Regions from separate parts of the Ruegeria sp. HKCCSP346 genome, predicted to be linked through region 1. Evidence: riboswitches for the same ligand, from Rfam matches in the RefSeq annotation. Region 1 holds a riboswitch; each other region holds the start of a gene.
The links. Region 1 has a riboswitch for cobalamin ahead of I9185_RS19890 (DUF4198 domain-containing protein). Riboswitches for the same ligand answer to the same signal wherever they lie in the genome.

Region 1 (7,974 bases):
TGGACCGGGTGCAGAAGTCCAAGGACGAACATAAACACGTGATGCAGGCCCTGCTGGATCGGGACGCGGACGAGGCGGCCCGGGTTCTGGCGGCTCATATCACAAAACGAATGGATCAGGTTCAGGACGCAGTGCGTCACGGAATTACCAACATCTACATGGAAGGGGCCGAAGACATCTCGACCCGCATTATCGAGGAGGAACAGGGATGATCGTGCAGGGCGGCAAGTCCATTTACGGCGCATCCGTGGGAATCCTCATGCTGGACGCGCAATTCCCAAGAATTCCCGGTGATATGGGCAATGCGCAGACATGGCCGTTTCCGGTGCTGTACCGCATCGTCCGGGATGCCTCGCCTGATCGGGTAGTTCGGCATCGGGCCGAAGGTATGCTCGAGGTCTTCATCGACGCCGCGCAAGAGTTGGTCCAAGACGGCGCGGACGGAATAACAACCAATTGCGGGTTCCTGTCCCTGTTCCAGAAGGAACTGGCCGAGGCCGTTCCGGTTCCTGTCGTCACGTCGTCCTTGATGCAGGTCGAAATGGTGAATCGTATCCTTCCCAAGGGAAAGCGCGCGGGCATTCTGACCATTTCGGCCTCCACCTTGACCAATGACCATCTTCAGGCTGCCAATGTCCCCTTGGACACGCCAATCGGCACTACCGAGGGTGGGCAGGAGTTCACCCGCGCAATTCTTGGCAATGAATCGCATCTGAATGTTGAGAAGGCACGGGAGGACAATGTTGAGGCCGCAATCGCGTTAGCCTCGGACAATCCCGAACTTGGGGCAATAGTTCTGGAGTGCACGAATATGTGCCCCTATGCGCCGGATATTCGGCAGGCGACCGGGCTGCCGGTGTTTTCGATCGTGTCCTTCGTGACTTGGTTCCAAGCCGGTCTTGTTCCGCCGGTGTACCGGAACTGACCTCTGGCCTTTCATCAAGACGGATTGTGTTGGCCGCAGGCAAAACTCAAGCCAGTGTCAGGTCACCGGGTATCGAATTTCGGGTCACGCGCTGTGCATTCGGCAGATCGTTCGACTGCGCACGGTCCTTGGCGGCATTGGCGTCCAGTCCATGGCCGATCCATCTGTTGGTCAGGCGGGTTTCGAGTGTTTTTAAATCGGTGTCCAGAAATACCTTGAATGCCCACAGTTGGTGAAGGTCCGACCAACCCGGCTCGTTCAAGAGAAGGTAATTGCCCTCAACCAGAACAACGCGCTGATCCACCGTGATCATGGACCGCGCGGCAATGGCCAGATCCAGTTCCCGGTCAAACTCGGGTATTGCGACTTCTTCTTCCGCGCGCAATCGATCAAGCAACGCATGAAAGCCGGCAAGATCAAAGGTTTCAGGAGACCCTTTGCGGCTCAGCAGGCCGCGATCCTTCAAGATCACGTTGTCATAGTGGAAGCCGTCCATGAAAACCAGTCCGGTTGCGACGCCGCGCAGATTGAGCTCTTTGGTTGCAAGGCTCGCCGCAGTCGTTTTTCCCGAACCCGGCGGCCCGGCAATCGCGACAAGATGCCGGTCTTGCAGCGGCGGCAAGGCCTGGACGGCATCCGCGATTTTGGTTGCAAGCGCCTCGGGGGTGGCAAGTTTACCCGTCACGCGGCTTGGTCCTCGGCGGGTGGTTCCTTGGCACCGGTCATGAACGCCACTGCGTCGGACATCGTGTAATCCTTGGGATCAACGACGCAGAGGCGTTTGCCCAGCCGATGTACGTGAATTCGATCGGCGACCTCGAAAACATGTGGCATATTGTGGCTGATCAGGATGATCGGAATGCCGCGAGACTTCACGTCCAGGATCAGTTCAAGGACCCGACGGCTTTCTTTCACGCCCAGCGCAGCTGTCGGTTCGTCAAGGATGATGACTTTTGATCCGAATGCCGCAGCGCGAGCCACCGCAACACCCTGACGCTGACCCCCGGACAGTGTTTCAACGGCTTGATTGATATTCTGGATCGTCATCAGGCCCAACTCGCTCAGTTTGTCGCGGGCGAATTTCTCCATCGCCGGGCGGTCGAGCATTCGAAACCACGAGCCCAGCGGCCCCTTGCGGCGGATTTCGCGACCCATGAACATGTTGTCCGTAATTGACAGGGCAGGGGACATGGCAAGCGTTTGGTAGACGGTTTCAATACCAGCTTCGCGCGCGTCGATCGGGGAATGAAAATTTACTTTCCGACCTTCCAGCCAGACTTCGCCTTCATCCGGCATCACCGCGCCGGACACCGCCTTGATCAGTGTAGACTTGCCTGCCCCGTTGTCACCGATCACGGCCAGAATCTCGCCCGGCATCAAATCGAAATCGCACTGATCCAGCGCCGTCACCTTGCCGTAGCGCTTCACAAGGTTCCGTCCTTTGAGAATAGGTTCCATCAGGCTGCCACCTTTCTGATCCACTGGTCGACCGCGACCGCCGCGATGATAAGGATGCCGATCAACAGAAACGTCCATTGCGCGTCAGCGCCCAGCAACCGAAGCCCAAGCGTAAAGACGCCCACGATCAGGGCACCGAACAGCGACCCCAGAATAGACCCGCGGCCACCGAAAAGGGATATTCCCCCGATCACAACCGCCGTTATGCTTTCTATATTGGCCAACTGGCCTGATGTCGGAGACACCGATCCGATCCGGCCGATCAAAGCCCAGCCCGCAAAGGCACAGATCAGCCCGGACAACATGTAAACGGACATAAGCGTTCGGTGCACATTGACACCTGACAACTCGGCAGCTTCCGGGTCATCTCCGACCGCGTAAACATGCCTGCCCCACGCGGTATGGCGCAGGGCGTAGGAAAGCCCGAGGATCAGCACCAGCATGAAGATCACGCCGACGGTGAATACCGCCCCGCCCACGTTGAACTTGGCCCCGAAAAGTTGCAGAATCGCGGCGTTTTCTTCGATCTCCTGTGACCGGATGGTTTCGTTCTGAGAATAGAGGAAGTTCGCCGCAAGAACGATTTGCCACATGCCAAGCGTCACGATGAACGGCGGCAGTTTGATGCGGCTGACCAGATATCCGTTCACCGCGCCGATTGCGGTTCCAACGAAAAGGCCGCAAACGATTGCGACCGTTGGTGGCAGCCCATATCGGAAGGTGAACTGTCCCATGACAACCGACGACATCACCATGATTGCTCCGACGCTCAGATCGATACCGGCGGTCAGGATGACGAGGCTTTGCGCCGCCGCCACGATCCCGACGATCTGAACCTGTTGCAGGATCAGGGTCAGAGCGAATGGCGAGAAGAATTTGGAGCCCAGCAAAGCCCCGAAAATGACGATGGCAGCCACTAGAACGATCAGCGGCACCAGAGAGGGGTTCACATGCAAAAAATGCTGAACCGTTCCGACAAACCCGCGGTGGTGATCGTCAAATTCTGCAATCTGTTCCGGGCTGCCTTTTGCAGCGGCTTCGAAGTCGTCTGATCGTCGTGAAGTATCGGACATAAAGGTTCCCCCAAAGCGTCAGGTTACTGACGACTTTAGCAAGTTTTCGGGCGAATGGGTGGTTTGAAAAGCGGAAGGCCGCCCTCTGCGGCCCTCCGGGTGGTCAGGTTAACCCCAGCAGAGGTCCATGCCTTCTTTGACCGAGATCGACTCGACGCCTTCGGCAGGCTTGTCCGTTACAAGCGCTACGCCGGTGTCAAAGAAATCCTTGCCAGGCGTGTTTTCAGGCTTCACGCCTTCGTCCGCCCATTTCTTGACGGCCTCAACACCCAGCGACGCCATCAACAGCGGGTATTGCTGCGACGTCGCACCGATAACACCATCGGCAACGTTTTGGACACCCGGGCAGCCTCCGTCCACGGAAACGATGAGCACGTCATTTTCGCGCCCGATGGCTTTCAGCGCCTCGTAGGCACCTGCCGCGGCAGGTTCGTTGATGGTGTGAACAACGTTGATCATGGGATCTTTGGCCAGAAGGTTTTCCATCGCGCGGCGACCACCTTCTTCGTTGCCGGCAGTGACATCACTTCCGACCAGTCGTGGGTCATCTTCATCACCGATTACGTTCGGGTCCGCCAGATCGACACCAAAGCCTTGCAGGAAACCCTGATTGCGCAGCACATCCACTGTCGGCTGACTGACGGCAAGATCCAGTGTCGCTATCTTGGCGTCGTTGGCCGCGTCGCCCAGCGTTGCTTTGGCCCATTGTCCAATCAGCAGCCCGGCAAGGAAATTGTCCGTGGCAAAGGTTGCGTCAGCCGAGTCAATGGGTTCCAGCGGCGTGTCCAGAGCGATAACCAGAACACCTGCATCCCGCGCCTGATTCACGGCCGGAACGATGGATGAAGTGTCCGAGGCTGTCAGCAGAATGCCCTTGGCGCCGTCCAGAATGCAGGTCTCAATGGCTTGCACCTGCGTTTCATGGTCACCGTCAACTTTGCCCGCAAAGGCTTTGAGAGTCATTCCCAGCTCTTCCGCCTTCGCTGTCGCACCTTCCTTCATTTTGACAAAGAACGGGTTGGTGTCCGTCTTGGTGATCAGACAAACGGTTTCGCCTTCCGCCATTGCACTGCCAGCCATGGCAGTAACCCCGAGCGCAGCAGCACCCGCAAGTCTTGCAAGTTTCATCGATTATCCTCCCAGTTTTTCCTGTGCCGTACAGGGCACGAGGGCGATCAGGCAAAAACCCTGATCCCATAAGAAACAATCACAAGATTCGAAATTTGAGTCAATAAATAAATCACTCTTATTTATTATTGACAGGGCGGGCGGGCTTTCTCATTCTTCAGCAGGAAAGGGGTGGTCGTGCCGGAAAATTCATCTCGGAAAAATTCGATTGGCCTGCACGGGTCGGAGGTGCGCGGAACCAATCAAAGCGGGATGCGGGCCCGGAACGAACGGCTGGTGTTGTCGCTTGTCCGGCGTCATCAGGCTCTTGCTAAGTCCGAGATTGCGCGCATGACCGGACTGTCGGCGCAAACCGTTTCCGTCATCATGCGGCTGCTTGAGAAGGACGGTTTGCTTTTGCGCGGTGAGCCGGTCCGCGGGAAAGTCGGGCAACCTTCCGTTCCCATGCGCCTCAACCCGGATGGTGCGTTTTTCTTTGGGCTCAAGGTCGGGCGCCGCAGTACCGAGCTGGTATTGACTGACTTTGTCGGAAATGTGCGGCAACGCGAGCGGCGAACCTATGACTATCCAACGCCAAAAGCCACTTTGGAGTTTTCTATACAGAGTCTGGGGAAAATGATGTCATCCATGTCGCCCGAGGCCAAAGGCAGGATTGCGGGTCTTGGAATTGCCATGCCGTTCTACCTGTGGGACTGGGCCCAGACCCTTCAGGTTCCTCAGGAAGAAATGGACCCGTGGCGCGTATCAGACCTGAAGGCTGACCTGGCTCGTCGCCTCGATATGCCGGTTTTTCTGCAAAATGACGCCACTGCGGCTTGTGGGGCGGAATTGGTATTCGGTCCGGCCGATGGACCAAGGGATTTCCTGTACTTCTATATCGGGTTTTTTATTGGCGGCGGTGTGGTTCTCAATGGTGCGATCTTTTCCGGGCGTGGAAACTCGGGCGCAATCGGCCCCCTGCCTGTACCGGATGGTGCGGGTGGTGTCAGACCGCTTATCGACGTGGCCAGCCTGTATGTTCTCGAGCGTGCAATCACCACAGCAGGGGTAACGTCGCATTCCATTTGGGAAACGACCCAGCGTTGGGATGTGCCAAAAATTCAACTGGAAAACTGGTTGAAACGGACGGCAAGCGGGATTGCTTATGCGATTGTCTCATCCTGTAGCCTGATAGATTTCGAATGCGTGAAGATTGACGGCTGGATGCCGCAGGACATCAAGGCGCGTTTGGTTGAAATGGTCGAAGACAAACTGTCCGAGCTGAACCTGACCGGTCTCGAGCACCCCGTGGTGCTGGCAGGGACCGTGGGCCCGGATGCACGCTCACTGGGCGCGGCAAGCCTGCCATTGTCGGAAAGGTATCTTTCAGAAGCTTAGATGTGAAATCACCCTGTTGCCTTGGATATTTCACAAACCGGTTCACTCTCGCAAACTGCCGAGCTCATAATTTTCGATGGCCGTAACACATTTTCGTTGACGGAAGGCTGAGTTGTCTGGCAAGCCGCTCGGCATGTCCGGTTCCGGGGCTTGCTCTGGAATCAATAGGGAATGCGGTGCGGGCTCAGGCCCAATTCCGCAACTGCACCCGCAACTGTAAGCGGCGAGCAGGGCTGAAACGCCACTGGGGTTTGCCCCGGGAAGGCCAGTCCAACGCTTTGACCCGCAAGTCAGGATACCTGCCGGACATGTGTCCTCATAAGGGGCACTCCTAATCGGCGACGGGATGTGCGTCGTACCAGGATGCCTGAAAGGGTGATTTGGCGTTGAATGTCCCGTAGTCAAAACGAATTTCGCGCCGGGATTGGCGCGACGGGACAAGGACGACTGTTCATGAAAACGCTGCTCAGCGCAGCCGTTGCCGCGGTGGCTCTTCCCGCCATCGCAGATGCGCATTTTCTTTTGGAATACACGACCGATACCATGATCCAGAAACCGGGCGATGTGCCGGTCAAGCTGATTTTCTGGCATCCGTTCGAGAACGGCCACGTCATGGATCTTGAAAAGCCGCAGGAATTCTATGTGATCCACAACGGTGAAAAGACCGATTTGCTGGACACGTTGGAACCTATCCGGTTCACCGGCGGGGAAAACGAGGGCGTGGCGTTCAAAGGCAGTGTCCCGGTCAAACGGTCGGGCGACTATGTGCTGGTGACGGTTCCTCAGCCTTATTACGAGGAATCCGAAGACATCTATATCCAACAGCTCACCAAAGCCTTCCTGAACCGCAACGAATTGCCGACCGACTGGATGAATCCCGTAGGTTTGCCGACCGAGATTATCCCGCTGAACAAGCCGACCAACATCATCGCGGGTTCGACTTTCACGGGCCGTGTGCTGGCTGATGGTCAGCCGGTTGCGGGGGTCGAAATCGAGATCGAGTACATGGCCGCCGAGCCCGACATGGAAAGTTCGGCCGCTTCTGCACCGAAAGTCTCTCCGATGCCGGGTGGTGCGGTGGTCGCCATATCTGACGACAACGGGTATTTCTCGTTCGGCGTTCCAAATGCCGGTTACTGGGGTTTCGCAGCACTTGGTTCCGGTCCGGCAACCGAACATGAGGGCAAAGAACTCAGCCAGGATGCGGTCATCTGGATTCGCTCCTGGGATCTGGAGTAACCCAAGATGCACATCGTCGACGGAGCCCTTTCCAACCCGGTTGTAATTGGCGGCGCCATAGCCGCCGCGGGCGGGATCGCCATGGGTCTCAGGTCTCTGGATCTTGATCGCATCCCCACTGCGGGCGTGCTGTCAGCCAGTTTCTTCGTGGCTTCGTTGATCCACGTACCCATTGGTCCGTCGTCGGTCCATCTGATACTCAACGGCATGGCCGGGCTGCTGCTTGGTTGGGCCGCATTCCCGGCTTTGTTCGTCGGGCTTTTGCTACAGGCGGTCTTTTTCGGCTTTGGCGGGTTGACGGTGTTGGGGATCAACACCGTCAACATCGCCTTTCCAGCTGTGGTGGCCGGAATGTTGTTCGGTCGTCTGATCGCGCGTGGAACGCCTTCGCAAGGTGCGATTTGGGGGGGCGTCGGCGGCGCATTTGCCATTGCGGCGACAACCGGCATGGTCGCGTTTTCCCTGGCGCTGTCGGGAGATGAATTTCTGCCTGCCGCCAGGCTTGTTTTCTTTGCCCATATTCCTGTCATGGCCATTGAGGCGATTTTGACCGGGTTCTCCGTGTTGTTGGCGCGCAAGGTCAAGCCCGAGCTGTTTATAAGGGAAGCAGCCACATGAAGCATCTGGTTGTCATATTGGCCGTGTGCTGCGCACCTGTGCCTGCCCTGGCGCACAAGGTCATAGCCGGCGTTTTCGAGTCGGGAGACGTCATAGAGGGCGAAATCGGCTTTTCCAACGGCGACATGGCAAGCGGCACCGAGGTCATTGTTACCG
Region 2 (7,974 bases), on a different contig from region 1:
TCAGCTCTTCGGGGCTGGGCAAATCCGCCACATGGGTCAGGCGAATAACGGCCATTTCAGCGGCCATCATGGCGTTGGGCGCAGCCGAGACTTCCTCGAGCGCCTTCAGCAGCATTTGCCACATCCGGGTCAGAACCCGCATCGGCAGAGCCTCGGCCATGTGTTGGCCCCGGGTCCGTTCATCCGGAGAAACCGTCGGATCCTGCGCCGCGTCAGGCGTGATCTTCACGACGGACACCCAATGCGTGATCTCGGCCAGATCGCGCAGCACCGCCAGCGGGTCTGCGCCTTCGGCGTATTGGCCGCTCAACTCGGTAAGTGCTCCGGCGGCATCGCCGCGCAGGATCATATCCATAAGGTCCAGAACCCGGCCACGGTCTGCCAGTCCAAGCATTGCACGGACCTGATCGGCGGTCGTCTCGCCAGCCCCATGCGAAATCGCCTGATCCAGCAACGAGGTCGCATCCCGGGCCGATCCTTCCGCTGCTCGGGTGATCAGCGCCAGCGCGTCTTCGGCGATCTGGGCGTTTTCCGCTTCGGCGATCTTGCGCAGCAGGCCAATCATGTCTTCGGGTTCGATCCGGCGCAGGTCGAAACGCTGGCAGCGGGACAGCACAGTGACAGGGACTTTGCGGATTTCAGTGGTTGCGAAGATGAACTTCACATGCGCGGGCGGTTCTTCCAACGTCTTGAGCAGCGCGTTGAACGCGCTGGTCGAGAGCATATGAACCTCGTCGATGATGTAAATCTTGTAACGCGCGCTGGCGGCGCGATAGCGGACACTGTCAATGATCTCGCGGATGTCGTTGACGCCCGTACGGCTGGCGGCGTCCATCTCCATCACGTCGACATGGCGGCCTTCCATGATGGCGACACAATGTTCACACTGACCGCAGGGTTCGGTCGTGGGGCCACCGGTTCCGTCGGGTCCGATGCAGTTCATGCCCTTGGCGATGATCCTTGCGGTCGTGGTTTTGCCGGTGCCGCGAATGCCGGTCATGATGAAGGCCTGCGCGATCCGGTCGGCCGCGAACGCGTTTTTCAGGGTGCGCACCATGGCATCCTGACCCACCAGATCGGCAAAGGTTTCCGGGCGATATTTGCGGGCGAGAACCTGATAGGCGGGGCTGGAGCTGTCTGTCATGTCTTCTCGTTGGGATTCGGTGCTTGGGCACAGCGTAGTGGCCACCGTTGCCCGCGTCCACAGCGTGGCGCGATGATTTTTGATTTAGAAACGAGTCGCTTTCGCACTAAACTGCATCAGCGGATTTAATGGCTCATTTTTGTATAGAGTTCTTTGGGGAGGACAGGATTCATGTCGCAGTTGGTGATCTACGCCCTGCAAGTCGGTGGCGGAACGCTGGCGCTGACCTCGATGCCCGGACGCGGCGGAGATTACTCCAGCGATCTGGATATGATCGCAGCCTGGCAGCCGGGGCTTGTTGTTTCGATGACGACGGATGTCGAAATGCTTCAGGACGGGGCGCAGGAATTTGGAAGCGATATTCAAAGCCGCGCCAGCCGATGGGTTCACCTGCCGATCGAAGATTTCGGAGCGCCGACAAAAGCGATTGATGACGCGTGGCCGTCCGTCAGCGCCGCGGCCCGGCACGCGCTGTCCGGCGGAGGTCGCGTATTGGTACACTGCCGCGGGGGCTGTGGCAGGTCAGGTATGATTGTCCTGCGGCTGATGGTCGAATGCGGCGAAGGCGCGGACACGGCGCTGCAACGATTGCGGGCGGTGCGCCCTTGCGCCGTCGAAACGGATGCGCAACTGGCCTGGGCCTCTCGGCGTGCCCAGGCACAGGTCAGTCTGGACTCAGATTGAAATCTGCGCGGGCGCGCAAGCAGGTTTTCGAGGCCGGATCGTAGAAACTTCGATCATCGCGCAGGGTGGGGTTTTCACGACGCCGGATGGCATCGCACTGAACGTGTTTCCGAAGATCAGGTCGGCATAGCCGTTCAGCGGCTCAATCGCGGTTTCGGGCTGCGTCCCGCAAAAGACACGAATGCGGTCTGATTGCGCGCGGAAAATTGCATGACATCCTTCGCTGCAATGTGACAGCGCGCTGCTGCCCTCAATCTCGAAATCGTCACTTGTGGCCGAGGTCGCCTGGGCCATGGCTTCGGATATCGAGCGCGCCAGCCGCGCCAAAGCGGGACAGGTTTTGCCCGTCCGCTGACATACTGTTGCACTGAATTCATGTGTCTTTGTCTTCCAGATCATCCTGCGCCCTCCGCGCTTGGTGGACAGGATATTTGGGACAGGTGGGACAGCGTGATGCCGTCAGGACCTGCCCGGACACCCCGCCCGAGTTTCGGTTTCGTTTCCGATGGCAGGTCTCCTGACTTGCGGGTCATCGCTTTGCCGACCTTCCCAGCCTTTGGGCCAGTGGTGTTTCGGCATCGCTTACCGTTTACAGTTGCGGGGGCAGTCGCGGATTTGGTTGTTGCCTGCATGACCAGACATTACCGCACCGTGTTCCCTTTTCATCCCGACCCCTTGTGGAGGCCGGAAACCATCACACAACCGCTAGCGTTTGAGCACGCATCGAGTCAAGCCGATCTTTTGACCGGACGCTTGGTCATGCTGGATACGGTGTTGGTTCATGCATAGTGTCCAGGGCGTTGAGGTTCGGAAACAGGATTTACCAAGCGCAAAGCCAGAGATCATGTTGGACACAGAGCAAACGGTAATGACCGAAGAATTTCGCTTTCCGTCCGGGCAGAAAACACTGTCTGCCCGGTTGTACAGCCCGCTGTCTTCGCCCGAAATCGTCGTCGTGCTGAACAGTGCAACGGGTGTGCCGCGCGATTATTACCGTCATTTCGCACGATGGCTTGCTGCCGAGCAGGGTATGGCCTGCCTGACCTATGACTATCGCGATTACGGGCATTCCTTGACCGGCCGCCTGAAAGATTCGCGTGCGACCATGGCGGATTGGGCCTTGATCGACATGCCCGCGGCACGGGCAGAAATGCGCAGACGGTTTCCCGATTCGCAGCATTGGACCATCGGCCATTCGATCGGTGCGATGTTGGGGCCTGTGCAGCCGGATATCGATCTGATTGATCGCATGATCTGTGTGTGTTCGGGGCTGGTAACCCTAAGCGACCATCCATGGCCCTATCGTGGTTTGGCAGGATTGTTCTGGTATGGTCATGCCCCGCTTTTGGCCCGAGCCCTTGGCTACCTTCCCGGAAAGGCGATCGGGTTCGGCTCGGATCTGCCGGCATCGGTCTATTGGCAGTGGCGCAAATGGTGTACGGCGCCTTTGAACTATGTGCCTGAAATCGGGCATGAGTTACCTGCGGCGCAGTGGAAGGATTCTGGAACGCCCGTGGATTTGTTCACCTTCGAGGACGACCAGATGGTGCCGCCGGAAGCGGTTTGGCGGCTTGCGGATCTTTACGGCCCCGATGCCAACCGCCACCTGCTGAGCCCTGCCGATTTCGGGTTGCCCGAGGTTGGTCATATCGGAGCATTTGCCCGGCGCAATGCAGCGGTTTGGCCGCGACTGATCGCTTGATCAGACGCGGCGCAGGACGGGCCGGGCACCGTCCAACGATCACCGGTTGCGAAGTTTCTTTTCCTTCATGACGCCACGGACCATCTTGCCGAACGCTTTGTCCCGCGCCCGGGACTGCGCGACGGTTTCAGAATTGCGCTGATCTTCGCGCCGAAGCTTGCGCCACCGGTCCAATCGAGCCGGATCAAGCGTGCCCTGGCTTATTGCCTTTTGCACGGCACATCCGGGCTCGGAGCTGTGCTGGCAATCCGAAAAACGGCAGTCCCGGCTCAACTCGGCAAGGTCCGAGAAAACGTCGTCGATCCCGTCCCGAGCGTCCAGCAGGCGCAACGCGCGCATTCCGGGTGTATCGATCAACCAGCCACCGTTGCGCATCCGGTGCAATGCGCGTGCGGTCGTCGTGTGCCGGCCCCGCGCGTCATCCTCGCGAATGTCCGAGGTGGCGAGATCCTGATCGGTCATGGTATTGGCAAGTGTCGTCTTGCCAACGCCCGACGATCCAACCAGCGCTCCGGTCTGGCTTTTGGGGCACCAGGACAGAACCTTTTCAACCTCTGCCGGGTCCAGCGCGTTGATCGCCAGAACCGTCAGGAACGGATCCAGTGATTGCACCTGCCCCGAGAAACTGTCGGGGTCCGCCGATTTGTCGGCCTTCGTCAGAACAACGACCGGGTAGCACCCGGCCTGATGCGCAAGCGCCAGATATCGTTCCAGCCGGGGCAGTTTGAAGTCGGCATTGCACGAGCTGACGATGAACAGCACATCGACATTGGCTGCAATCAGTTGCGTCGCGGCGCCTGTACCCGCGGCGCGTCGGTGCAGCAGGCTGCGCCGGTCGAGCAAATGGCGCACGCGTTTGTCGTCATCGGCGAGAACCCAATCGCCAACAGCATAGCTGCCGGTCGTTTGATCGGGGGTCAGTAACGGGACTTCGCCGTCAGGGTTAAGCCCTATCAGGCGGTCCCGATGAACGGAAGTGATGCGAAAAGGCGTGCAGGAAGGATAAGCCGCGTGTTGCGCGGCAAAGTGAGAGGACCATCCCAGGTCCGAAAGTGCAAGAAACATTGGTTTGCCTGTCGTCAGAAACAGCACTCCCGACGGATGGCGATCGCTCATCCCCGGGTCATGTGTTCAGGCAGTCAGTCGATACCGTGAGGTCAGAACCGTGCTGCCCGAAGGGTCTTTGCTACAATCATAAAGCCCTCCTGCGGCCAAGGTTCGTAAAGTGAGAGGTTGGACATCGACCCAAGCGGGGCTCGTTGTGGCTGCTTCCTTCCGGACCTGACCAGGTTGGCGAGGCGCTCGCCCGCGCCAACCTCTCGACTCTGGATATAGGGAAGGCTTCGGCAAAAGACAACCCGTCAGAGCGTCAGCCGAATGCGTGCAAAACCGTTTTCGTCAGGTTCCAGTATCCTGGGGGCAAACCTGTTCAATTCGTCGATATGCTTCAACGCACCGGGACCGGTCCGAAGAATGGTCGTCACCCCCGATTTCGGCATCAGAGAGAACGGGTAAGGTTGCCGGGCCAATGGGTCGGGTGGCAGGCGGTGCGTCATGTAGTCCCGCAAAATGTCCCGGATATCCAGCGGGGGCAGATCGATGGCCGGGGCCGACGACACATGCGGGAAATGTCCGCCCCCGCTTGCGCGATAATTATCGAGCGCGACGACAAATGCCTGATCGGGTTGCACAGCCTGGCCTGCGCAAGTCAGATGATGCACCCGCCTGTGGCCGGGATGGATCATTTGCCCCCCGACATCGTAACGCGCCGGTTGCGACGGGTCGATCTGATAGGACAGGCCAAAGATGACATCGAAATTGTATCCCGCCCGATCCCGGTCGAATAGCTCTGCCTCGGCGTCGGGGAATTGTTGGTTGAATGCGCTGGCTGACATCTCCAACCACTCCAGCAGCTGCGCGCCCGTGATCTGAACCGCGCGCAATTCGTTTGGAAAGACATGCAGGTCCGCCACGTGACGCAGACAGATTTCGCCGGGCGGCACGTCCGTATAGTGCCTGGGGCCAGAGCGTCCGCCGCATTTGGCCGGCGACGCGGCTGACAACAGCGGCAGCTCTGCAAGCGTGGTGCCGTGTAAAAAAGGGCGCAACGCGGCTGCCTGTGCGGCGGCCACAAGCGTCAATCCACGATCCGGCGCACAGAAGCTGAAATAGCTGTGCAATGTGTCCGAGACGCGCGCAACGGGCGCGGCCATGTCCTGACGGGTCTGCTGATGTGCGGGTTCAACCAGATGCGCGAATTCCAAATCTTCGCCAATCGCGGTGCCGCCCACCGAAACCGGGCGCAATTCGGCGTGGCTGTCGACAACACGCAGCCCCGACTGGGGCTCTAGGGTAACGGCCAGATCGATTACTCCAAGATATGCGCCTGCCGAACCGGGCATGACAACCGGCGTTCCATGCACCAGCCCTTTCACGTAATCCACATTCGGGGTTTGCGCGCTGGTGCGTGCGGGAAGGGTCAGGTGCGTGTGCCCGGCGACGACAGCGTCGATGCCCTCGATCGCGGCTAGGGGAATAACGGCATTTTCAGTGTCGGTCGCTGTGTCCGGGTGTCCAAGCCCGGAATGGGCGAGCGCCACGATCAGATCGCACCCCTTTTCGCGCAAGATACGCGTCAGGGACTGTGCCGCGACAACGATGTCGTCCGCCTCTACGGTTTCGTTCAGATTGTGTTCTTCCCAACGTGTTGTCTGCGGTGGCAGAACCGAAAACACGCCGACGCGAATGGGCACATCCTTGTCTCCCACCGACACGACACGGTCAAGGATCGCAAAACGCTGCCAAGATTGGTGTTCTCCGGACCGATGAAGATTGCCGCACAGAACCGGGCACGGGGCTTGTGCAAGGGTCTTGTCCAATGTCGGCAGCCCGAACCCGAAATCATGGTTGCCCAAACCAATCGCATCATAGTCCAGCGCCTTGAATGCCTGCATCATCGGGTGGGGATTGTCGTTCCGAACGGCCCATTCGCCCATCGGCGTTCCCTGAAGCGAATCCCCGTTGTCGAACATCAGCACCAGCGCGTCTGTGGCCTCGTGTCGGGCCTTGCGGATCAGGCTGGCGGTGCGTGTCAGCCCAAGCGTCGGGTCCGGTGTGTCCGCGTAATAGTCAAAACCAGTCAGATGCATATGCACGTCGGAGGTGGCAAGAATACGAATACAGCCACGGTCTTTTGTGGGTTGCACCTGCGTCGATGGGGTTTGCTTCACTTTTGTTGTTCTGCTTTTGAGTGTGGTAATGGGCTAAAATCATCAAAACGCAGTCTAGATGATTTTTCCGGGGCCGCCATGCGGCTTTTCGGTGGCGTGTCCCTGCGTTTTGCGCCTTGAATTGCCATTGCAACAGGGCCTGAGACATGGCAGCCCTGTGCGCAAGACCAGAAGGAATTCCAATGAAAAACGCAGAGCAGGTGACTTTCGGCGGCTCGGGCCTGAATCGGGCAGCGCATCTTCGTGGGGATTCAGAGAAGCTGTCCGAGATGGCGGGCGACCCTGCTGCGCGATGCATATTGTTGTGGCGAGGCAAGCTTCTGGTCGTGGGCGCGGCGCTGGATCAGCTTGCCCTGACGCAGATGACCCACCCGCTGGTATGCGATGGCCCCGGCGGCGTGATCGAAGCACCGGTTTTTTTGGGCCTGAGCGCAGAGGGCGCACCCCTGTTTGCCGCAGATATCTCGGCCTGGGGGGCAGAGGGATTGGATCTGACCGGCCTGGGAGAGTTCGTGGACAGATCCGAACAGCAGCACCCGGATTTGCCTGAAGGGCATGTTTTTGCCGAGCTCCGCCGGATCATGGCGCGATTGTCGCCTCGTGATGCCGAGTTGGCCGCATCGGCCAAGGCGGTTGTCGGTTGGCACGAAACACATCGCTTCTGTGCTCGCTGCGGCGCAGCCAGCGATATGTCGCAAGCGGGATGGCAGCGCAGTTGCCCGTCATGCGGCGGGCAACATTTTCCGCGCACGGATCCGGTTGTGATCATGCTGATTACGCATGCGGACAGCGTGCTTATGGGGCGGTCTCCGGGTTGGCCCGAGGGAATGTTTTCCTTGCTGGCGGGATTTGTCGAACCCGGCGAAACGCTCGAAGCGGCGGTGCGCCGCGAAGTGATGGAAGAGGCAGGCGTACCGGTTGGTGCGGTGTCGTACCTGTCCAGCCAGCCCTGGCCGTTCCCGGCATCCCTGATGTTCGGATGCGCCGGCGAGGCCCTGTCGCGTGACATCGTTATCGATCCGGTCGAGATCGAAGAGGCGATGTGGGTCAGCAAATCCGAAATGATGCAGGCATTTGCCGGCGAACATCCCCGGTTGTTGCCGGCTCGCAAGGGGGCTATCGCTCATTTTCTGCTTCAGAACTGGCTTGCGGATACGCTGGACTGAAGAAAAACTGGTCAAGCCATAAACAGCAAAGGTCATTATGCAGTTTTC
Region 3 (7,974 bases), on a different contig from region 1:
AGCGCGTCGCGTTCGGCGTTGGCCGAAGGGGCCGGATCGAAACTGCCCGTCACCTCGGGCACGCGCCCGAAGATGTGCAGCCCGTCGCCAAACTGGCTTTCCTTGATGTCACAGACAAAGCGGTCGATGCGGGTGATGGCCTCGGCGGTGCAGGTAGCCTGATCGAGGCCGAGATCGCTTTCCAGCCCTATCGCCTGCGCCTCATCACGGATATCTTCCTGCAAGCGGTCGCGGCGTTTGGGGTCAAGCCCGTCGGCGTTCGAAAACTCATCCAGCAGCGATTCAAGCCGCACCATCCGATCCGGCGTGCCACTTTCCTTCATCGGGGGCGGGATGTGGCCCAGCGTGACGGCTCCGATCCGGCGCTTGGCTTGCGCGGCCTCGCCCGGGTCGTTCACGATGAACGGGTAGATTACAGGCAGATCGCCGATCAGCGCCTCGGGCCAACAATCGGCAGACAAGGCGACCGATTTTCCGGGCAACCATTCCAGCGTTCCATGCGCGCCGATATGGATCAGCGCATCGGCACCCAACCCTTTGCGCAGCCACAGATAGAAGGCGACATAACCGTGGCGCGGGGTGCGCAAGAGGTCATGATAGTCGTCATCCCGCAGCTCGGGCGTGCCGCGTTCGGGTTGCAGCGCGACCAGCGCCTTGCCGCGCCGAAGCGCGGTGAAATGGAAGGCCCCATCGGCACAGGCCGGATCATCTTCGGGCGCGCCCCAAACGGTGTGCAGATCAGCGCGCAGGGTCTCGGGCAATTCCGCAAGCGCATCCTGATAATCCCCAAGCGACCACGAAATCCGTGCGTCCAGAAGAGTGTCGGCAATCGGCTCGCCAGTCGCGATGTCATAGCCTTCTTCGTCAAGATCGGACAGCATCGCCTGGGCCGAGGCCAGCGCGTCGAGGCCAACCGCATGGGCCATCTGCCAGTCTTTGCCGGGATAGGTGGACAGGACCAACGCAGGAATCTGATCTGCCTTGGGTTTGTCGTTCAGTGCAAGCCAGCCCGATACACGGTCGATGATCGCTTCGATCCGGTCCGGTTCGGGACGGTGTGCAAAGCGCGCGTATTCCAGATGCGGATCGCGTTTTCCGGGTTCCTTGAAAGACGCAACTCCTGCTGAGATCCGTCCATCCACCTCGGGCAGTACCACATGCATGGCAAGATCGGCCGGGGACAAACCGCGTTCCGCCTCGGCCCAGGCTTTGCGGCGCGAGGTGGCGAGAGCGACCTGAAACACCGGCACGCCTGCAGCGTCCAGAGGCGACGTTCCCGACGCGCCTTTTCCCGAAAACGAAGTGGCGTTGACAATGGCAGATGGGTTCAGCGCAACAACCTGTTCCCGCAACCATTCGGCGGCTACAGGCGCCTTGAGAGACGGGGCAAACAGGCCCACCGCCGCGTATCCACGGGCGCGCAGGCTGCGGATCAGGGCTGCGATCGGGGCGGTGTCTGCCGAGGTCAGGTAAGCGCGGTAAAAGGTGACGAGGATTCGTTTAGTCTTGCCTTCGAATGCGGTTTCCACCGGGATTACGCCGCGATCCGGACACCACACGCCACATTCGGGCAAGGTCTTGGCGCCCATCACCGGACCGGCATAAAGCCCCGCCGCCAAAGCCATCTGCGCCAGCGCGGCCTGTGCCGCGACCTCGCCGCCGGTATCGCACAGATGCGCCAGACGCCGCAGGGTCGAGACCGGCAGGGTGGAATAGTCATCCAGCCGCGTGTCCTCGCGCCCGTCGGCGGGCAGCACCGCCAGTGCGATGCCCTTGGCCTGCGCCAGCGCCAGAACCTGCTGCAACCCATAAGCCCAGTAGGGCACCCCGCCGATCAGACGGATCAGAATGCCCTTGGCGCCTTGAAGCGTCTGTTCGACATAGGTATCGACCGACAGCGGGTGTTTCAGAGCCGTCAAATTCGCCAGCCGCAGGGTCGGCATTCGCTCTTCCGGTCCGCCACCACGATGCCAGCCCGCCGCGAAAGCGCCTAGGTCGCTGTCCGAAAAGGACAGCACCACCAGGTCCGCCGGGCTCTGGCCCAGATCGGTTGGGGTCTCGGTTTCCTCGAGCCCGTGGCTTTCGCGAAAGACGACGTGCATGGCTTACTCGGCGGCCTCACGCACACCCACGAGGATTTCGCGGATTTCCGCCTCTTTGATATCGTCATGCTCGGCGATGACGACCAGACGCGAACGGCGTTCTTCACCGGGTTCCCACGGGCGGTCATACTGGTGACGCACGCGGGCACCCACTGCCTGGACCAGCAGGCGCATGGGTTTGCCCTGAACGGCGGCATACCCTTTGACGCGCAGGATGTTCAGTTCATTGGCCAGGCGTTCGATATTGGCGACCAGTTGGGCCGGATCGGTCTGCTCGGGCAGCTCGACGATGATGCTTTCGAAATCGTCATGCTCGTGATCGTGATGGCCGTCGTGATGCGAGGGTCGGGCGTCCATGTCATCCTCGGCGGCGGCTTCCAGACCCAGCACAACGCGCACGTCCACGGCACCTTCGGCCACTTCGACGACGGGTAGGGGGCGCGGCGCCTCGGCGGCGATGATCTCGCGCGCTTTGGCCACGCCTTCGGGGCCGGCGAGGTCGGGCTTGGTCAGCAGGATGATGTCAGCGCACGAGATCTGATCCTCGAACACCTCGGACAGGGGCGTTTCGTGGTCGATCGAGTCATCGGCCATGCGCTGCGCATCCACTGCTTCGACATTGGGCGCGAAGCGGCCTGCGGCCACGGCCTCGGCATCGGCCAGGGCGATCACGCCGTCGACGGTGATCTTCGAGCGGATGTCAGGCCAGTCGAATGCCTTGAGCAGCGGTTTCGGCAGGGCCAGACCGCTGGTTTCGATCAGGATGTGATCCGGGCGTGGCTCCAACGCCATCAGGGCCTCGATGGTGGGAATGAAATCATCTGCCACGGTGCAACAGATGCAGCCATTGGCCAGTTCCATGATGTTTTCCGCCGGGCAATCAGGAATGGCGCAGGATTTCAGGATGTCGCCATCGACGCCTACATCGCCGAACTCGTTGACCACGACAGCAAGGCGCTTGCCCTGTGGGTTCTGCATCAGGTGACGCACCAAAGTGGTCTTGCCCGATCCCAGAAAGCCGGTGATCACTGTGACGGGGAGTTTTTCGAGGTTCGACATGTCAGGCTCCAATGGGGGGAATGCGCGAGGCACAGTTCTTGCGAAAATGTTCGGGGCGTTCGCGCCATTTCACCAAACCATCTTCGGTGGCCAGATACTTGGTCGCGCCGTCGACGATGACGTCGACATGATCTGTTTCGTTCAGGTTTTCATACACGAAGGTCCAGCGGCCCGGCCCGCGCAACACGATCGAACAGCCTTGATCACAGTTTGACAGGCATTCAACGGCTTTCAGGGTGACACCGTCGGGCAGGTCCGCCTGTTCCAGAGCCTTGTGTAACAAAGCGCCCGGGCGTTGCGTGTCATCTTCCACAGGCAGGCCGCGACGGCAGGTGGTACAGACCAGCAACTCGACTGGTGCGGTATCGGTCATGTCTCTCATCCCCCCAAATCCTCTTCGCGGGGGACGGGGTTTCATGCGGGCCACGAATGGTCATGGACCCGACACCGGAACACCCCGCCCGGTTTCAACTTCGGTTGTTGGCAGGTCTCCCGGCTTGCGGATGCCAGAGGCGGGCCTCTGTCGGATGTCCCGCCTTCCCGGCTTTTGGGCCAGTGGCATTGGGCATCCTCTCCGTTCACGGTCGCGGGGGCGGCTGCGTTTGGCGGCAAGACCGTTGACGCATTCCCTTTTCATCGGCTGTCACCGACACCAACGAAAGGGACATGCGGCACCGCTGGCCTGCTTGTCAAGCGAGTCGCGCGCAACAATGATGCAGAGGCATGGAAAGCGACCTGTGGGCGTCGATGGGCGGCATGGCGTGCCGGGACCCAGCCTGAGATGGGCCGGGCGACGAACAGTATGTTAGCAAGGGGCGTAGACTATGGTGAACGGGTGCCTTGACTGAACCTGTCCCGATGATGGGAAAAGACCACCGAACACCGCGGATCCTCTTGCGCTAATAGATGACGTTTATCATGAGCAGCGAGACGACCAGAAACAGCGCTGTCATTATTCCGCCGGAGCGGACGAAATCCATCACCTTGTATCCGGCCGGACCCATGATCAACGCGTTTACCTGATGGGTTGGGATGATGAAGCTGTTCGAGGTCGATATGGCGACCGTCAGGGCAAAGACGGCCGGGTTTCCACCCGCCGCCACCGCAATCGATACCGCCAGAGGCACCAGCAGGACCGTGGCCCCCACATTGGACATGACCAAGGAAAAGGCCGTCGCCAGAATGGCGATGCCGGTTTGCAGCGACCAGAGCGGCCAGCCGTCCAGAATTATCATGATCTGCTGGGCGATCCACGCGGCCGTGCCTGTGTTCTGCACGGCTTGTCCCAAAGGTATGAGGCAGGCGAGCAGGAATACGGTGTTCCATCCGACCGCGCGGTACGCCTCGTCCACGCTGAGCACACGGGTCAGCATCATGCCCACCGCGCCGGTAAGAAGACAGAGTGAAAGCCGGACGTCCGTGAACAGGATCAACGACAGCGAAATGGCGAAGAATGCCAGGGCCCAGCCGACTTTTTGCGGCCTCAGCTCGTCCTGAGGAAAGTCTGTCGTCACAACGACGAAATCCGGATCTCGTTTGATCCGCATCAGGTTGTCCCATCTGGTATGGGCCACAAGCATGTCGCCCGCCTGAAACTTTTCGAGCCCGATCTGAGTGGATTCGTGATCCTCGGTCTCGACATGGCTCAGCGTCTCTTCGCCGCGGTGAATGGCCAGCAGCGACATCCCGTAGGTCTTGCGAAACAAAAGCTCGCGGGGGCATTTGCCGATCAGCTTGCTGTCAGGCGTGATGACCACCTCGGCCACGCCTGCATTGGTTGGGGCGAACTCTTCGACGAAAATGTCCAAGTCCGGAAGAACGGTCAGCCCGTATTTCTCGGCGAACTTCTCGACCTCCCAACGGCGGCCGACGATGGCCAGCCGACACGGCGCTGCAATTTCCGCTGTCAAAACCTGAACCATCGAGGTTTTGCCGCGATAGAAGGTTGAAATGATGTACAGGTGGTTTTCGTGGTTGATGTCGGCCAGAATCTCGCCGACCAGGGGGCTGTCCTCGGGCACCACGACTTCGAACACATCAGCTTTGAGGCCATAGACCCTTTGCAGGTATTCCTGTGTCCCTTGTCCGGTACCCGTATTGTCAGGTCCTTCAGCCTCGGGCAAAACCCAGCGTCCCAACAGCAGAAAGTAACCAATTCCCGTCAGGATCAGAACCGCACCGATCGGCGTGACCGAGAACAGGCCGAAGGGCTCCATTTTTTGAGAGGCCGGCAGACTGTCATTTGCCGTCAGGATCAGATCGTTCAGTAGGATAAGAGGAGACGACCCGACCATCGTCATTGTGCCGCCCAAAATGGCGCAGAATCCCATTGGCATGAGCAGGCGCGACAGCGGTATGCCTGACCGTGTGGAAATTCGGCTGACAACCGGCAGAAACAGAGCAGCGGCGCCTACATTCTGCATGAACGAGGATATGACGCCAACGGTGCCGGAAATGATTGGTACAACCCTGCCTTCGGATTTGCCGCCGTATTTGAGTATGACGGCAGCCACCTTGTTCATGATCCCCGTCTTGTCCAGACCGGCCCCGACGATCATAACCGCAATGATCGAGATGACGGCATTGGATGCGAAGCCGTCGAACAGAAGGGTGACATCCGCCAAATTTTCCAGCCCGGGCGCGTAGCTGAGCAAGCCTATGAGAACCAGAACCAATATGGCGGAAAGGTCGATCCTTATGATCTCGGAAACGAACAGAAAAACGGTGAAAGCCAGAAGGGTGCAAACGACCCCCATCTCGAAGGTAAAGGCAATATGTTCCACAATACGTCCAGAACTTTTTCTTTGTTAGATTCCTAGTTCATCCCTCCCGACTTGTCATGAAGTTTCGTTTTTCGGCGATGTTGAGACATAATGTTGCTCAATGGTTGCTGTGGGAGCAATGCTTTCGGGAACCCCGTTTGACGAACACGTCAGAAAGAAGGATTGACCAAATTGCATGAAGAAACCAGCACGTTTCGTACCGGCGCGATGCCGTTCCAACAAGGTCGAAGCAGCACAGGTAATGGCAAGTCAATTCCAGCCACGAACAACAGACAATCCGACAGCTTTGTTTGCAGTACCATTCTGCCGCCGCCTGAACCGGGCAAAGGGCCGGCTTGGCCGTCCCTGATCGCAAACTGCCCACAAGAATGGTTTACACCTAAACGGGCCGGACAAATAATTCAGGTCACCAATTCTGATCATTTCGAGGTGAAGATGCCAAGGAAGTACGGCGGGGTGTTGCCTGAACGCAAGCTGGCGGCATATGCCCAGAATGCTCGCAGTCGGATGGAACAGAACAAGATCGCAACACGAAAAATCCAATAGTTGGTTGGATGAAAAATCCAATAGTTGGTTGGATATTGAACCTCGAGGAGGGAAAAAGTATCTCAAGTCGTTGGAGGTAGTGGAGGCGAGTACCGGAATCGAACCGGTGTACACGGATTTGCAATCCGCTGCGTCACCACTCCGCCAACTCGCCTTTTCAAGTAAAATCAAATACTTGCCGTGGTGTGCGTGGGGTTTTAGCAGCTTTCCCAAGGGGCGTCCAGAGGATTGCGCGCATTTTTGACGACCAGATTGAAATTTGCCGAAGCCCGCAACCGCAAACGCACAGGTGCAAGGGGGTTGCGTCAACAGGGCCGTTGCTGGGCGTTTCAGGATGTGGCAAAAGCCGGGTAACTTTGGGAATGACTCGAGAGATCCTATGACAGATTTCGCTGCCCGGCGCCGCACTATGGTTGATACGCAAATCCGGCCTTCGGATGTTACTAAGTTCCCGATCATTGAGGCGATGTTGAACGTCCCGCGCGAAAACTTCGTGCCTGACGCACAGCGTGAGGCCGCCTATGCCGACAGTGTGATCGATCTGGGCAACGGGCGCTGCATGCTCGAGTCGAGAACCCTTGCTAAAATGCTGGATGCGCTCAACATTTCGAACGACGAGATGATCCTCGATATCGCTCCGGCGACGGGGTATTCCACTGCGGTTGCCGCGCGTATGGCCCAGTTGGTTGTTGGTGTGGAAAGCGACGACTCGCTGGCGTCCGAGGCGCAAAGCCTGTTGGCTGAGGCTGATGTGGACAATGCCATTATCCACGTCGGTCCTTTGGAGCAGGGTGCGGCTGAGCACGGTCCTTACGATGCGATCATGGTGCAGGGCGGTGTTGAACGGATTCCCGACGCGCTGTTGGATCAGCTCAAGGAACATGGCCGGATTGCATGCCTGTTTGTTGAAGGCAATCTTGGAACTGTGCGGATCGGTCGAAAGACCGGAGGCCGGGTCAGCTGGCGGGATGCGTTCAACGCCAGTGCGCCGATACTAGAGAGCTTTTCGGCGGAGTGTGCATTTTCGCTATAGTTCGCCGATAGATTCTGCTGGCGCCTTGATTAGTTGAAAAGAAGACCGCAAACTGCCTTCAGGGCAGTGTAATTTCGTTTGAGAGGATTTCGGTATGCGTGGTTCAGCGACAGGCAAGCTGGTCAGGGCATTCGCAGTGACCGCAGGACTTGCCATCAGCGTTATGCCAGGGCGTCCGGCGTGGGCTGACAACATAACAGACGCCTTCATCGGCGCGTATAATACAAGTGGCTTGCTGGAGCAGAACCGGGCGCTGCTGCGCGCGGCAGATGAAGACGTGGCAATCGCGCTTTCCGCATTGCGGCCAATCATCAACTGGACTGTACAGGTCAGCCAAGATTATACCCGGTCTCGGACCAACAATGTGGTCACAACGACCGAGCCGTCCCGGTTTTTCACCGGGCTGAGGCTTTCCCAGCTTCTGTATGATGGTGGCGCCTCGGTTCTGGGC
Region 4 (7,974 bases), on a different contig from region 1:
CGGCAACAGCCGAACGAACAGAGTCTAAATCGGTCACATCGCACCGGATCGCGCGCGCATCCGGCAGTTCAGAACACAGTTCGGACAACCTCTCAAGATTGCGCGCAGACAGGATCAGGGAAGCACCCTGTTGGCCAAGCGCATGCGCCAAAGCGCGACCCAGCCCTTCGCTAGCGCCGATGATCCAAATGGTTTTGCCGTCAAAGCTGCTCATGTGTGGGCCGATTCAGTTGTGTTTCACGATAATACGGCCTTGCGCCTGCTTCGGATCAAAACGGTGGCGCAGGTCACGGAAGCTCAAACCAGACGCCACAAGGTAGTGCATCTGTTAAAAACTTCTAATCGGATTGATCCACTTGTGCCTACCCTGCGTATCTTCTTGTAAACTGTCACATAAAGAGGCTGGAATGTTCGACGAACCCCGGGGTGTACGGAAGAAAATCGCGATTGTAGGTGCAGGCATTTCGGGTCTTTCCGCCGCTTACTATCTTTCAAAAAACAACGACGTGACAGTCTATGAGGCCGAGCCTCGGCTTGGTGGCCATGCCCGCACGGTGATGGCCGGAAAGAACGGGGATCAACCGGTCGATACGGGCTTTATCGTCTTCAACTATGCGACATATCCCTACCTGACCCGGCTGTTTGATGAGCTCGGCGTGCCCGTGATCGAAAGCGAGATGAGCTTTGGCGCGACAATCGACAATGGCCGCATTGAATACGGGCTGAACAATCTGCGCACACTGACCGCTCAAAAGCGCAATCTGGCGCGTCCGGCTTACTATAAGATGATCGCTGATATTCTGCGGTTTGGCAAAGAAGCCCCCGGAGCCGCCAAGGACGATGACACCACGATTGGCGAATTGGTGGACCAGCTGCGGCTGGGTCACTGGTTCCGGCACAATTATCTGATGCCGATGTGCGGTGCCATCTGGTCCACGCCGGTCGAGTTCGTGGATCAGTTCCCCGCACGCTCTTTGGTACAGTTTTTCCGCAATCACGCTTTGCTGGCAAGTGGTCGCGCAAACCAGCATCAATGGTACACGGTCAAAGGCGGCAGCATAGAGTATGTCCGCCGGATCGACGCAGCCCTTCGTGCGCGGGGGGCAGAAATACGTCTGGCCAGCCCCGTTCAGAATATATCCCGTGACGAGATGGGCATCACCATCCACAGCCAGGGCGCCGTGGATCAGTTCGATGAAATCATCCTGGCCACCCATTCGGACCAGTCGCTTGCCATTTTAGGTGATGGCGCGACCCCCGCGGAAGCCGCTGCATTGGGCGCAATCCGCTACCAGCCCAATATGGCCATATTGCATTGTGACCCAGGTCAGATGCCAAAGCGGCGCGCCTGCTGGTCAAGCTGGACCTATCGTTCGCAAGCCGGAGACGTGGGGGTAACCTACTGGATGAACCGGCTTCAGAACATTCCGGACAGTGACCCGCTGTTTGTAACGCTGAACGCTTCATCAGAAATTCCCGCGGAAAAGATCTATGACAAAGTCGAATTTGCCCATCCGGTCTTCGACAAGGCCGCGCTGAAGGCGCAAGGGCAAATCCGCGAGATGCAGGGACAGAACCGAACCTGGTTTGCCGGTGCTTACAACCGGCACGGATTTCACGAAGACGGGATAGCCAGCGCGATGCATGTCGTTGCTCAAATAAATGGTGCCCCGCAAACCATCGGAGCTGATAATGGCATTCTTGGGAAGGACCCGGCCCTATCTGTTGCCGCAGAATAAGGCGATATGGCGCACAGCGTTTCTTGCACTTTCCTTGCTGATCCCCAATGGGCTGATCGCATCGCCGGTCACGGAAGAACTGAACGGTGCCCAACTGCGCGGAACCGCGACGTTCCGGTATCTGGGTTTGCCGATCTATGACGCCAAACTCTATACGCCCAAAGGTGCGCCGTTCAGTTGGAGCGAAGATATCGCCCTGCAACTGACTTATCGCAAGAACATCAAGAAGAAAGCGCTGGTCAATTCGACGCTTGACGAGATGGACCGCATTGGCCGTTCAGCACCGGTTCGCGACCAACTGAACCGGTGTTTCAAAGCCGTGGCAAAAGGGGACAGCTATCTGGCGGTTTCTGATGGTCCCGACAAGGTCAGTTTCTGGTTGAACGGGCAAAAGACGTGCACCATGGCGCATCCGGGCATCAAGCGCAGTTTCATGTCTGTATTCCTGGGAGACAACACGCGGTCCGCGTCCTTCACGCGCAGGCTACAGGGGCGGTGATGCTCTATCCCCGGGTCAGTCTCTATGCGCTGATGCTCGCTGCGGCGGGTATCCCGCTTTATATCCACTTGCCGCGCTTTGCAGCCGTGAACCTGGGTATTGGCCTTGGGGTCATTGGTACGATGCTGCTGGTGATCCGTTTGGTGGATCTGGTGCAGGATCCGCTGATCGGTTGGGCAATCGACCGATGGCCCGGCGGCCAGCTTGCATTTGCCGCGATGGCGGCTTTGGGGCTGGCGATCGGGTTTCCCCTGCTTTTCAATCTGCCGCAGGGTGCCAGCGTGCCGGAACTGGTCGCGATCCTGATCTTGCTGTTCTCGGCATACAGCCTGGGAACCATCCTTCTGTATGGTCGCAGCGCAACTCTGGCGAAGCGAACCGATCCGAAAGAGCTGATGACACTGGCCGCCTATCGTGAAGGCGGGCAGTTGACCGGAGTGGTCATCGCAGCCAGCGCTCCGGCCCTGTTGGTTGCTTTCGGGGCACACTCCCAAGGCTACCCCGCATTCGGCGCGTTCCTGGGGCTTCTGTCCGTTGTGACCCTGACACTGACGATCCCGATCTGGCGACGCAGACCGATCACCGGATCAGGCCTGTCCTTTGCGGGTCTGGGTCAGGCCGGTGGCTTGCGCCTTCTTGCTCTGGCTTTGGTCAACAGCCTCCCGGTTGCCATAACCTCCACCCTGTTTCTGTTTTTTGTGGAAGACCGGCTGCAACTGCCGGGCAAGGCGGGTCCTTTGTTGATCCTGTTCTTCCTGAGCGCAGGCGCGAGCGTCCCGCTCTGGGCAAAGCTCAGCAACAGAATTGGCCCGAAACAGACTCTGATCATCGCCATGCCGCTCTCGATTGCCGGCTTTATCGGCGCTGCCACACTGAGTGCAGGAAATCTTGCGGGTTTTGCAATGATCTGTCTCGCCTCGGGCGCGGCGCTGGGCGCGGATATGGTCGTATTGCCGGCCATGTTCTCGATCGTCCTTACCCGAGCCGGGCTGAACGCATCAGCCGCGTTTGGCATCTGGTCCTTCGCTGGCAAACTGGGCCTCGCCCTGGCTGCCTTTTTCACTCTGCCACTGCTGGAACGCAGCGGTTTCACCCCCGGTCAAACCAATTCAGCACAGGCTCTGGATACACTCAATCTTGCCTATGCGGTGCTGCCCTGCATCCTGAAAGTCGGAGCGTTCGGGATGGTGTTGACCCTGCCCACCGAGGTCACAAGCAAATGAACGCTTTCAGCATTATCCTTCTGGTCCTTCTGACCGCCGTCTTCATCCGTGCAAGGCTGCTGAGCTTTCGCGCGCAATCGCCGTCCGATTACAGTGGCACCGGGCCAAATTTTTCGCTGAAAAAACACCTGAACGGAGAGATCTTGTCCGAAGGCCTGATCTATGGCCCCAACGGCAAAATGTCGAACAGCTTTGTCGCGCGCATGTCCGGCGAATGGCAAGGCAACTCGGGCACGCTGACCGAGTACTTCACCTATTCCAACGGAAAACAGATGACCCGCAAATGGTACCTGACGCTGGGAACTGGCAACACATTCACGGCAATGGCGGATGATATCGTGGGCGAAGGTCGGGGCATCATCTCGGGGTCCACGGTAAAACTGACCTATCGTATCATTCTGCCAGATGACGCTGGTGGACACACACTGGATGTCACCGATTGGATGTACCTGACAGAAACCGGCGTCATCATGAATCGGTCCGAGATGCGCAAGTTTGGCGTCAAGGTCGCGGAACTGATCGCCACAATGCGTCCAAGCCCCAGATCGAAACCGATGCATCCAAGTGGGTCAAACGGGTATGACGCGACTTTGGAAGGGAAGCCGTTGCAATGATCACCTTTCGCTCTTTCATCGCCTGCATTGCCATCGCAAGCCTTGCACTTCTGGCGGCCTGCTCCAGCAAACCGAAGGTTCCAAAAACGTTTCTGTCGGACCGGCAGTTGAACCTGGAAGAGTTTTTTGAGGGTAAAACAGTGGCCTACGGCCAGTTTCAGGATGTTCTGGGAAATATCCCCCGCAGATTCACGGTTGATATCGACGGAACATGGGACGGCGAAACCCTGACCCTGGTCGAAGACTTCGTCTACGACGATGGCGCGACGGAACAACGCATCTGGACATTGACCAAAACCGGAGAGGATACGTGGACCGGTACGGCGCCTGGCGTGCTGGGCACCGCCAGCGGGATTGAACGCGGGGATACGTTCAACTGGAAATACAAGATCGACCTGCCGATCAAGGACGGGACCATGCGTGTCAAATTCGACGACTGGATGTGGCTGCTGGATGACGACCGCCTGCTGAACCGCGCGTATGTCTCACGCTATGGCGTCCGTCTGGGTGAAGTCATCCTGTTCTTCGAGAAGAAATAGGGCCGTCAGGCCCGGTTTCATCACAAAAGTCAGTAGAAAATAAACTCGTCCACCAATGCTGTCGTCGATCCCTTGACCTCACCGGCCGTGTTTGCCCTTGGCCCGTCCGAGGCTGCGCCCTCGGCGCGTTCGCCGCCCTCGACCTTCAAGCGCGCGCGTTCTATCTGCCCCCAGAGGAAAAACAGACCATCCCGTTTTCCCATGAGGCGCGAAGGAACTGTTGTCCGCAAAACACCTGTTTTCGGTTTTGGCATCTGCTCTCTTACTGCCTCCGGTGTTTTCCACCATTTTCGGAAAACGTAATGGTTTTTCCCGAAAAAGACAATTTTTTATGGACAAAACGAGGTTTTCTACCGTCCGTTGACAGGATGGACTGACAACTCTCGCATGACGGATATTCGCCTTCTTCACCTGCCTCATGGCAAGCCAGCACTATCCCAAACGGATCAACTTCACCCAAAAAGGTTTGCTGCAAACCTCCTTCACTTGGCCTGACTCTCTCTTTTCCAGCCATGCTCAGGCGACGTGCAGCGTTTCGTTTCTGAGCAGAGCAGCCGGGCCTTCGCTGTCACGGCTGGGGGACAATTTGACGGCGCGGATGTCAGACGTGGCCGCATCCATCGCAAAGCCCACTGGCCCCTGCAGAACGCCGTGCTGGCGGGCTTGCCATGCCCCTGTGCCAAGGACCGTGATCCCGGCGCCGTCCACTCAGCCGGAAAATTTCCATGTCTGTTTTGAAACCGGAAATGTCGCAAGCATTTCAGCGCCCAAGCAGGTAGAAAGTAGGCTGCCATCGTGAGGTGCCGCTGTTTGATTCTCAGACCGCGGAGAATTGGGAAGCCGGTGGAATTCCGGCGCTGCCCCCGCAACGGTAAGGAAGGTCAGGTTCGACAATCAACCACTGGGACGAGGATCCCGGGAAGGTGTCGCAACCGGGTGCAAGCCCCTTTCAAGTCCGGAAACCAGCCTTGCAGATATGTCAAACCGCGGGTGGCGGTGGGGGCACGGGTTTCGGACGTGGTCCTCGCGCGCCTCCGGACGGTTCCTCCCTGTCATCTGCCCAAGCAATGCCGCGGGGCGCGGCAGGAGAGCCAGAAGTGAACAATGTCCAAAACCTGTTGGCGCGTCGAATCCCGGGCTATGCTCTGGAACGGGCCTTTTACACCGACCCCGAGATCTTTCAGACCGACCTGGAAACCGTCCACTATCGCGAATGGCTATTTGCCATTCCGGCCTGTGAACTGGTGAAAGCCGGCGACTATGTAACGTACAACGTGGGTGCCTATCGCGTGATCATCGTGCGCGGCGCCGACAACCAGATCCGGGCGTTTCACAACACCTGCCGCCATCGCGGCTCGATCATATGCAAGGCAGCAAAAGGCAACGCGCCGAAGCTGGTTTGCCCGTATCACCAATGGACCTACGAGCTTGACGGCTCTTTGCTGTGGGCCCGCGACATGGGGCCGGAGTTTGATCCCAGACAGCATGGTTTGAAGACGGTTCATTGCCGCGAGCTTGCCGGGTTGGTCTATATCTGTCTGGCGGATGTCGCCCCGGATTTTGACACGTTTGCCAATATCGCGCGCCCGTATCTTGAGCCGCATGATCTTGCGAATGCCAAGGTCGCATTCGAAAGCTCGATCGTCGAGAACGGCAACTGGAAACTGGTCTGGGAAAACAATCGCGAGTGCTATCACTGCGGCGGCAACCACCCTGCGCTGTGCCGGACCTTCCCTGATGATCCGGGCGTGACGGGGATCGAAGGCGGTGAAACCCCAGCCTATATGCAAGCCCATTTCGACAGGTGCCAGTCAGCGGGTATGCCATCGCAGTTCTATCTGCACGAGGACGGCCAATTCCGTCTGGCGCGGATGCCGCTGAAAGAAGGCGCCGAGAGCTATACGATGGACGGGAAATCCGCCGTGCGCCGCTGGTTGGGCCGGTCGCCCTTTGCGGATGCGGGATCGCTTTTGAAGTTCCACTATCCGACCACGTGGAACCACTTTCTTGCCGATCACTCGATTGTTTTCCGTGTTACGCCGATCAGCCCGACAGAGACCGAGGTCACGACCAAATGGCTGGTCAACAAGGATGCGGTTGAAGGCGTTGACTACGACGTGAAACGCCTGACCGAAGTCTGGGTCGCCACGAATGACGAAGACCGTCAGGTGGTCGAGGACAACCAGCAGGGCATCAACAGCCCGGCCTATGTGCCCGGCCCGTATTCAGCCATTCAGGAATCCGGCGTACTGCAATTCGTGGATTGGTATTGCAGCACAGTGTCGGCCCGCCTGACCCCTGACTACATGGCGGCGGAGTAAGTCTGATGAAAGATCTGAACACGCTTTCATCAGCCGTCTGGCAGGATGGAGAGATGCTGGAATGTGTTTCGGTCGTGCCCGAGATGCCGAACACCGCCAGCTTTTCGTTCCGAGCCCCCTCGGGGGCGCAGTTCGCCTATCACCCCGGTCAGTTCCTGACGCTCGAGATTCCGGCGCCCGGCCAGCCCGGGGGAGTCGTGTATCGCACCTACACGATCTCATCGTCGCCATCGCGGCCGCGGTCGATCACCATCACCGCCAAAGCGCAACCCGACAGTATCGGCACGCGCTGGATGCTGGACAATCTTCAACCCGGCATGCGGCTCAAGGTCATTGGGCCTGCGGGCCTGTTCACCAACGCACTGAGCGATGCGCGCAAGTTCCTGTTTATCTCGGCTGGCTCAGGCATCACACCGATGATGTCAATGACCACCTGCATGTGGGACGAAGGCCGCGATCTGGACGTTGTCTTCATCAACTGCGCCAAGCGGCCATCCGAGATCATCTTCCGCCAGCGCTTGGAACAGATGGCCAGCCGCACGGATGGTTTGGACCTGAAGTTCGTGGTGGAAGAGCCGGACCGCTACCGCCCATGGACGGGATATCAGGGGCAGTTCAACCAATTGATGCTGGGCCTGATGGCGCCGGATTACCTTGAGCGCGAAGTCTATTGCTGCGGTCCCGAGCCCTTCATGCAAGCGGTGCGCGACGCGCTGGCCGGTCTTGGTTTTGATATGAACAACTACCATCAGGAAAGCTTCGGCGCGCCGGTGGAAACCGAGGCGGATCAGCCCAAGTTGGATGACGTTGTTCTGGACGACGACAGCAGCGCCGAAATCCTGTTCGCGACCTCGGGCGTGACGGCCAAGGTTGCCGAGACCGACACGGTGCTTGCCGCCGCCCGCTCGGTTGGCCTGAACATTCCGTCAGGCTGTACCTTCGGCGTGTGCGGTACCTGCAAGGTCAAGAAAACCGCTGGCGAGGTCCACATGGTCCACAACGGAGGGATCTCGGAAGACGACATCGACGCGGGGTACAT

Region 2: it holds a riboswitch for cobalamin, as region 1 does, so the genes downstream of both, I9185_RS19725 (hypothetical protein) here and I9185_RS19890 (DUF4198 domain-containing protein) in region 1, are expected to answer to the same signal.
Region 3: it holds a riboswitch for cobalamin, as region 1 does, so the genes downstream of both, I9185_RS00750 (DUF1636 domain-containing protein) here and I9185_RS19890 (DUF4198 domain-containing protein) in region 1, are expected to answer to the same signal.
Region 4: it holds a riboswitch for cobalamin, as region 1 does, so the genes downstream of both, I9185_RS16645 (aromatic ring-hydroxylating dioxygenase subunit alpha) here and I9185_RS19890 (DUF4198 domain-containing protein) in region 1, are expected to answer to the same signal.

The regions. Positions count from the first base shown of each region.
Region 1 covers NZ_JAEDOT010000013.1:14,455-22,428, forward strand. The annotation lists gene I9185_RS19855 (GntR family transcriptional regulator) at 1-212, shown strand, start outside; gene I9185_RS19860 (aspartate/glutamate racemase family protein) at 209-925, shown strand; gene I9185_RS19865 (hypothetical protein) at 972-1,610, opposite strand; gene I9185_RS19870 (ATP-binding cassette domain-containing protein) at 1,607-2,383, opposite strand; gene I9185_RS19875 (ABC transporter permease) at 2,383-3,456, opposite strand; gene I9185_RS19880 (sugar ABC transporter substrate-binding protein) at 3,565-4,584, opposite strand; gene I9185_RS19885 (ROK family transcriptional regulator) at 4,837-5,961, shown strand; cobalamin riboswitch at 6,083-6,283, shown strand; gene I9185_RS19890 (DUF4198 domain-containing protein) at 6,415-7,200, shown strand; gene cbiM (cobalt transporter CbiM) at 7,207-7,818, shown strand; gene I9185_RS19900 (cobalt ABC transporter permease) at 7,815-7,974, shown strand, end outside.
Region 2 covers NZ_JAEDOT010000012.1:43,648-51,621, reverse strand. The annotation lists gene I9185_RS19735 (DNA polymerase III subunit gamma/tau) at 1-1,177, opposite strand, end outside; gene I9185_RS19730 (dual specificity protein phosphatase family protein) at 1,316-1,828, shown strand; gene I9185_RS19725 (hypothetical protein) at 1,820-2,227, opposite strand; cobalamin riboswitch at 2,318-2,539, opposite strand; gene I9185_RS19720 (hypothetical protein) at 2,697-3,530, shown strand; gene rsgA (ribosome small subunit-dependent GTPase A) at 3,570-4,646, opposite strand; RNA gene ffs (signal recognition particle sRNA small type) at 4,754-4,852, opposite strand; gene I9185_RS19705 (bifunctional 2',3'-cyclic-nucleotide 2'-phosphodiesterase/3'-nucleotidase) at 4,892-6,760, opposite strand; gene nudC (NAD(+) diphosphatase) at 6,943-7,926, shown strand; gene I9185_RS19695 (SRPBCC family protein) at 7,964-7,974, shown strand, end outside.
Region 3 covers NZ_JAEDOT010000001.1:141,576-149,549, forward strand. The annotation lists gene cobN (cobaltochelatase subunit CobN) at 1-2,102, opposite strand, end outside; gene cobW (cobalamin biosynthesis protein CobW) at 2,106-3,161, opposite strand; gene I9185_RS00750 (DUF1636 domain-containing protein) at 3,163-3,534, opposite strand; cobalamin riboswitch at 3,626-3,833, opposite strand; gene I9185_RS00755 (SLC13 family permease) at 4,061-5,917, opposite strand; gene I9185_RS00760 (hypothetical protein) at 6,107-6,490, shown strand; tRNA gene I9185_RS00765 (tRNA-Cys) at 6,571-6,644, opposite strand; gene I9185_RS00770 (protein-L-isoaspartate O-methyltransferase) at 6,870-7,523, shown strand; gene I9185_RS00775 (TolC family outer membrane protein) at 7,618-7,974, shown strand, end outside.
Region 4 covers NZ_JAEDOT010000007.1:41,028-49,001, reverse strand. The annotation lists gene I9185_RS16685 (SDR family NAD(P)-dependent oxidoreductase) at 1-214, opposite strand, end outside; gene I9185_RS16680 (FAD-dependent oxidoreductase) at 408-1,739, shown strand; gene I9185_RS16675 (hypothetical protein) at 1,693-2,238, shown strand; gene I9185_RS16670 (MFS transporter) at 2,238-3,461, shown strand; gene I9185_RS16665 (DUF3833 domain-containing protein) at 3,458-4,075, shown strand; gene I9185_RS16660 (DUF3833 family protein) at 4,072-4,614, shown strand; gene I9185_RS16655 (hypothetical protein) at 4,644-4,868, opposite strand; partial or broken gene I9185_RS16650 (IS5/IS1182 family transposase) at 5,170-5,322, opposite strand; cobalamin riboswitch at 5,396-5,600, shown strand; gene I9185_RS16645 (aromatic ring-hydroxylating dioxygenase subunit alpha) at 5,682-6,935, shown strand; gene I9185_RS16640 (hybrid-cluster NAD(P)-dependent oxidoreductase) at 6,941-7,974, shown strand, end outside.